3 regions of the Pelagibacterium mangrovi genome follow, and region 3 is predicted to be linked to each of the others. Evidence: riboswitches for the same ligand, from Rfam matches in the RefSeq annotation. Region 3 holds a riboswitch; each other region holds the start of a gene.
The links. A riboswitch is a leader RNA that binds a small molecule or an ion and turns the genes downstream of it on or off. The one in region 3 is predicted to bind cobalamin.
Positions count from the first base shown of each region.

Region 1: it holds a riboswitch for cobalamin, as region 3 does, so the genes downstream of both, V4T21_RS05415 (LLM class flavin-dependent oxidoreductase) here and cobW (cobalamin biosynthesis protein CobW) in region 3, are expected to answer to the same signal.
Region 2: it holds a riboswitch for cobalamin, as region 3 does, so the genes downstream of both, V4T21_RS07765 ((2Fe-2S) ferredoxin domain-containing protein) here and cobW (cobalamin biosynthesis protein CobW) in region 3, are expected to answer to the same signal.

Region 1 is NZ_JBAFXA010000003.1:60,987-63,247, forward strand. It holds gene V4T21_RS05415 (LLM class flavin-dependent oxidoreductase) at 1-1,025, opposite strand, end outside; cobalamin riboswitch at 1,242-1,446, opposite strand; gene V4T21_RS05420 (hypothetical protein) at 1,492-2,172, opposite strand.
Region 2 is NZ_JBAFXA010000004.1:36,025-38,285, reverse strand. It holds gene V4T21_RS07770 (ring-cleaving dioxygenase) at 1-374, shown strand, start outside; cobalamin riboswitch at 672-892, shown strand; gene V4T21_RS07765 ((2Fe-2S) ferredoxin domain-containing protein) at 929-1,729, shown strand; gene V4T21_RS07760 (FecCD family ABC transporter permease) at 1,742-2,261, shown strand, end outside.
Region 3 is NZ_JBAFXA010000012.1:43,802-46,062, forward strand. It holds gene V4T21_RS18255 (aldo/keto reductase) at 1-642, opposite strand, end outside; cobalamin riboswitch at 723-948, shown strand; gene cobW (cobalamin biosynthesis protein CobW) at 1,018-2,073, shown strand; gene cobN (cobaltochelatase subunit CobN) at 2,080-2,261, shown strand, end outside.

The sequences.
Region 1 (2,261 bases), on a different contig from region 3:
ACGACCTCGATGGGTGGGGTTGTGAGAGAGGGAAGGGCCTGAAGCGCGCCGAGCGCTTCGCGGCCGAAAAGAGTGGCCATGGCATCGGCCTCCGGCTCGGGGACCTCGCCATTGCAATTGAAGATCAGGCGGATGCTGTCGATGCCGGTTTGCTGGCGGAGAGCCTCGAGCTGTTCGACGCAATCGTCGGGGCTGCCGGCGATCATCTGGTGGCTAAGAAAGACATCGCGGTCGATCGGCTTGATGGTGTCGAGAGGGCGGTTTTGGGCGATGGCGTAGCGCCTGCGGCGGTCGTAGAGCCGAGGCAGCAACGCATCGACGGCATTAAGGGCGGCGGCGCGCGAGGGCGCTATCGTCACATAGCGCGAGATGGAGAAATCGGCGGGGTAGCGCCCAGAGCGGTTGCCGGTCAATTCGTCATAGATTGCGAGCTGCCGGGCTTCGGGCGGTTCGAGGCTGAGGAGGAGGGGCAAGCCGTGATCTATCGAAAAGCCGATTGTTTCGGCGGTCGAACCGGCGGCGTAGACGGGCACGGTCTGGCCGGGAGGCAGAAGAGGACCAACGGCAAATGAGGAGCTTGGCCAAACGCTTTGTGCGGGGATCAGGGTCGGCTGGGTCCAGGCCGATGTCATGAGAGCGAAGGACTGCACGAAACGCTCACGGGTGCTGTCGGCCGATATGCCCAGAGCTTCAAGCGTTGTCGGATGCGTGCCGCGCCCGATGCCGAGATCGAACCGTCCGCCGCTCTGCCAATGGAGCTGGGCGATCTGCTCGGCCAGGAGCAGGGGGTGGTAGAGCGGAAGGACGACGATCGAGGTGCCGACGCGGATGCGTTCGGTCCGCGCGAAGATTGCGGCGGCTAGAAGTAGGGTGGACGGGTAGGGATCGGGCGGCTGCTGGAAATGGAATTCGTTGAACCAGATGCCATCATAGCCCAGAGCGTCCATTCTGGCGCAAAAATCCAGAACGGCACGGTGGTCGAGGGTTTTGGTGCCGCGTGTGAAGCCGGCGATATCAATTCTCAAGGATGGATGCTCCCCATGCCCGGCTGAACCCACGAGATGGCGTCAAACGGCGGCAGGAGGCCGCGCCGCAGAGCGCCGAGTCCGATTCTAGCGTTTAATGGAAAGATGGCGCCTGCACATTCCCGCTTTCCGGAAACGGGATGCAAGGATGCGGTGAAAAGCACACGGGAGCGGCGCGGTCATGATCTATCCCCTGCCGGAACACCTCGTCCGGCTTCATGGTATCGTGCTTGGGCAGGTCTCCTGGCTCGCGGCTCTGGCGCGTTCGCTGCCTTCCCGGACAAAGCCAGTGGCATGATTGCGAAACGCTCGCCGCTTACAGTTGCGAGGGCAGCCACGGTTTTGGCCCCTGATGGGTAATCCGCACCGTGTTCCCTTTTAATCCGCGCGCAATGGCGGAACCGAAGCGCAATGTTTCTTGCACAACGGTTCCCGCCAGACAAGATGCTCTATGGGTTCTGCTACCTCAATTGACGCAGAAGGGTTCGCGTTCGAGGCTGAGGCCGCCGCCCCAGGGGTTCCAGCGATTGACCAAGCGCCATTCGATCCTTTCGCAATCGCCGTTCCCATCCGAGGCCGCCTCGTCTTCCGAGCCGGGTTGAGGCTTTTGCTCGGGTTCTGGCTGGGGCACGGGCCGCGGACGTTCGACATCGAGCGAAAAGATCGCCGTGAAGTCTCGCTCCTCGGCGGGGGCGGCGTCGGTGGGGAACCTGCGGAAGGTGAGGGCGCCACCCTGGGCGTCGAATTGCCCGGTCCAGATCAGTTCGAACCCGCCATCGAGGGAAATAGAGAGGAGTTTCCCCTCCGGGTCGAGCTGGACCATGCCTTCGGGTGAGAGCGAACGCCAGATGCCATCGGCTTGTTCGGTGAGTATCACGGACACTTCGAAGCCGTTTTCCTCGTCTATCTCGCCCGTGGTGGTGAATTGCACGGTGCCATCGGCCAACCGGGAAAAGATCACCTCGGCGCTGCCCCAGTCGCGAAAAATGCTCGATCCGCCATCGACGGGGAACAAGTCGACGGAGAGACTTCCCGTATAGGCTTCATCGAGCGTGGCCGGAAAAGAAGTTTCCTGGGCGACAAGAGGGGCTGCCCACGGGATCGTTGCGGCGGCCAATATGACGCTTGCGCGTAATGAAATACTCATTCGCTCCTCCTCCTCCTTCCGGCCTTACTGCTTCATGCTTCAACGATTAGGACGTTTCGAGCCGGGCGAACCTTGGGCGATAGTTGCCG
Region 2 (2,261 bases), on a different contig from region 3:
GTGGCGGGCCGTGCAAGACGGTGATCCTGCGCGAGGACGCCGATACGCCCCAGGGATCGTGGACGTTCGGTGAAGGCACCGTGCACCACGTCGCGTTCCAGGTCGAAAACGACGACACCCAGAAGCAGCTCAAGGATTGGCTGGAAGGCCTTGGCTACACCGACTCCTCCGAGCAGAAGGACCGCAACTACTTCCACTCGGTCTATTGCCGGTCGCCCGGGGGCGTGCTCACCGAATTTGCCACCTGCGATATCGGGTTTGCCACCGACGAGCCGATCGAGGAGCTGGGCAAGAGCCTGATGCTGCCGCCCTGGTTCGAGGATCGCCGGGCCGAGATCGTGGCTCCGCTGGAGCCGATCAAGGTCCCGCAGTAAGGGGCGATTTCAAAGGCACGGATTTCGGTCCGTGCCTTTTTTCTTTCGAGTCGTGGGGCGGGCGAAAACTGGAACTGGCTGTGCAAGTTTTATACAGAAAACTGGAACAGAATGTGCAGGTTTTGCGCCGGCGCTTGCGGCACACTGCCTTTATCGATCGCTGACCGGCGAGGCCGAAACGGGCGTTAAGTCCCGGGCCCCGTTTTGGTTTCAGCCTTCGCATGGAGGAGAGACAATCATGGCACACATCGATTTCGACTGCCCTCGATGGCTGCTTGCGCGTTGCTAGCCAAGCTGACATTGTGTGCGCGTTACGGTTTCGATCCGCATGACGAACGCGGATCGGATTAAAAGGGAACACGGTACGGACGACCCAATCGGGGCCAAATCCGTGGCTGCCCTCGCAACTGTAACCGGCGAGCCTGTCGCCAAACTGCCACTGGCCCCATGGGGCTGGGAAGGCGGCGGCGGGCATTTGAGCCGGGAGCCAGTAGACCTGCCGCAACAACACGACCTTTGAGCCGAGCGAGGTGTCTCGGCGGGAGTATTGTTTGATGACCATCCGCTCGCCGCAGTGGCCCGTTACGCCTGTCCGTCCCGTTCCGGGAGCCGACGGGCTGCAACCGGACGCCGTTCTCTTTGCCATCTCGCAGGCCAATCTGAGTGCCGGGCGCTTCAAGGCCATGGCGGCGCGGCTGGAGGCGGCGATTGCCGTGCCCTCGGTGCTGGTGCGGCTGGAGGGAGCCTCCGAGAGCCTGCCCGACGCGCTCGATAGCCTTGTCGCGCAAGGGCATCGGCGCATCCTGATCCAGCCGATCGGGCTGCCGTTCGCCGAATCCATGCGCGCCTGGCTGCCGGGCGCGGTGGGGCACTGGCTGGAGAAAACCGACAGGGCCGATCTGGACGTTGCGATCGGGCGGGAAGTGCTCGAAACCAGCGATGTGCTCGAGCGCATGGCGATTGCGGCGCTCGACAATATCGAGACGGCCCAACCCGCGACGACGGCCAAGACCAGTCTGGGCAAGCCGGGCTGGGAAACGCCGCCCGATTTTTCTCACCATATCCTGGTTTGCACCGGGCCGCGCTGCCACTACCGCGATGCGGCATCGCTGGTGGTGGCGTTGAAATCGGAAATCAGCCGACAGGGTGCATCGGGCAAATGCCTCACGACGCGCACCGGTTGCATGTTTCCCTGCAACAAGGGGCCGATGGTCGCCGTCTATCCGCGTGGCGAATGGTATCGGCTGCCCGATAGCGAAGCGGTGGAGGGGTTCGTGCGCTCGGTGATCGTCGAGGAGACGACGCTGCCCGAGCATCTGTTTTTTTCGGCCTCGGCCAAACCAGCGATCGCATAGGGAGGGCACCAGATGTCGACTTTGACGGCGCCAATGCCGGCGCGTGTCCGGCCCAGCCGCGTGGTGATCAGCTTTTCAGTGTTCATCGCGCTGGTCGTGCTGGGCTTTCTGATCCTGCTTGCGCGCGGGACGGTGTTTATCCCGATCAGCGAGGTGACGCAGATTTTGCTCGGCGGCGAAGGAAGCCGGGACATTCACCGCGTCATCGTGATGGATGCGCGGCTGCCCAAGGCCATTACCGCGATATTTGCCGGCGCGGCGCTGGGTGTGGGCGGAGCGCTGATGCAGACGCTGTTCCGCAATCCGCTGGCCGATCCCTTCGTTCTGGGCGTGAGTTCGGGCGCGGTGCTGGGAGCGGCCATCGTTATTTTGGGGACGTCGACCACCGGCTGGCTGTCGGGACTGACCATCGTGCGCCAGCTCGGGGTGACGGGGGCGTCGGTCGCGGGGGCGGGGCTGGTGCTGGTGCTTGCACTGGCCTTCGCGCGCCGGGTGGGAAACCCGACCACCGTGCTGATCGTGGGGGTGATGT
Region 3 (2,261 bases):
GGTTTGGGCGCTGTATTTGCCCGACAGGAGCCCCGAAGCGAGCGGCAGGCGGACGATGATGCCGACATCCTTGTCCCTGGCCTTCTCGAGCAGGCCATCGGCGGCATCCTGGCGGAAGATGTTGAAAATGATCTGGAGGGTGGAGAGCCCTTCCTGCTCGAGGCAGATTTCGGCTTCGGCGATGGTTTCCACGCTCGCCCCCCAATTCCTGATCAGCCCTTCGGCCTGGATCTCGTTCATCCAGGTGAAAATCTCGCCCGCTTCGAGCACCTCACGCGGGACGCAATGGAGCTGGGCGAGATCGATGGTTTCGACCAGCAGCCGGCGCGCCGATTCTTCGAGACTGTCCTTGATGCCGCCCTTTGTATATTTGTCCGGATAGAGCGAAGCCGAGCGGCCGACCTTGGTGGCGACGACAAGGTCTTCGGGCTTGCCGTAGAAGGTGCCGATGCGGTGCTCGGACAGCCCGTTGCCATAAACGTCGGCGGTGTCCCAGAAATTGACGCCCAGGCGGGCGGCGTTGGCAAGGATCGTGGAGGCTTCGGTGTCTTCCATGGGGCCGAAATCGCCGCCCAATTGCCAGCAGCCCAGCCCGATTTCCGACACCCACAGACCCGTCTTGCCCAACCGCCGCATCTTCATGGTCGTCGTCTCTCCCCGTTTGCCTGTTTGATAGGCGCGCCCGCCCGGCGATGCAATTGACTCGAACTTGGTGGGCGTGTCAGAGGTTAAACCGTGTTGGTTCCCCTTTCGTTGCAAGAGAGTCGGATGGGGAAGCAAAAGGGAACACGGTGCGGACGACCCTTGACGGGGCCAATGCCGTGGCTGCCCCCGCAACTGTAAGTCGCGATGGACGATCTCCGCAACGCCACTGGCCATAAGGCCGGGAAGGGGAGTTCGTCCGATCGAGCGGCGAGCCAGGAGACCTGCCAGCACATCCGGACGAGGCTTTCCCAAAGGGAGCCTCGGGCATCACTCATTTTCCGCGTCGGGTGGACGCGTTGCGAGGCAAAAATTATGACTGACACCAAGATTCCGACCACCGTTATCACGGGGTTCCTGGGCGCCGGAAAGACCACGCTGGTGCGTCACCTTTTGGCCCACGCCAAGGGCAAGCGTATCGCGCTGATCATCAATGAATTCGGCGACATCGGGGTGGACAAGGACGTGCTCGCCGGGTGCGGCGACGAGACGTGCCGCGAGGAGGACATGATCGAACTGGCCAATGGCTGCATCTGCTGCACCGTGGCCGACGATTTCATCCCCACCATGAAGGCCATCCTGGCCCGGCCCGACCGGCCCGACCATATCGTCATCGAAACTTCGGGCCTCGCTTTGCCCCAGCCGCTGATCCGTGCCTTCAATTGGCCCGAGATCAAGGCGGAAGTGACCATCGACGGCATCGTGACGGTGGCCGACGCGGCGGCGCTCGCCGAGGGGCGGTTCGCGGCCAATGAAGCGGCGGTGGACGCGCAGCGGCGCAGCGACGAGATGCTTGATCACGATACCCCCCTGGGCGAATTGTTCGAGGATCAATTGGTCGCCGCCGACATGATCGTGCTCAACAAGACCGATCTGGTGGACGAGCGCGCGCTCGAGGCCGTGGAGGCCGAACTGCGCGGGCATATGCGCAAGGGCACGGCGATCGTGCGCGCCGCCAACGGGCATGTGGATGCGCTGGCGCTGCTCGGGCTCGGCATCGGCTCGGAAGACGATTTGTCCGGGCGCGAAAGTCATCACGAGATGGACCCTGGCGGAGAAGGCCATGAGCACGACGATTTCGATTCCTTTTCGGTGACCTTGCCGTCGGGGCTGGGACGCGATCAGCTTTTGAGCGCCATTGCCGACACCATCGCCACCCATGACGTTCTGCGCCTGAAAGGCTTTGCCGCCATTCCCGGCGCGCGGGCCCGGCTGGCGATCCAGGCGGTGGGGCCGCGGGTCAATGCCTATTTCGACAGGGATTGGCGCGAGGGCGAGGAGAAGGTGACGCGGCTCGTGGTGATCGGGGAAAGCCCGCTGGCCCGCGACGCCATCGAAGCGCGTTTGAAAAAGGTCGCCGAGGCGGCGTAAAGCGCCATGCACCTTCTTGCCGCACAAGCCGGAGCCCTCCAGCAGGAGGGCGAGGCCATCGACCTCGCCCAGACGCCGGGGCGGTTCGTATTCGCCTCCTCGGCCGACAGCGAACTGGCCATGCTCGCCGCCGCCGCCGACCGGGCGGGGGAGGAGGGCCTGCGGCTGGCCAATCTAATGCGGCTGAC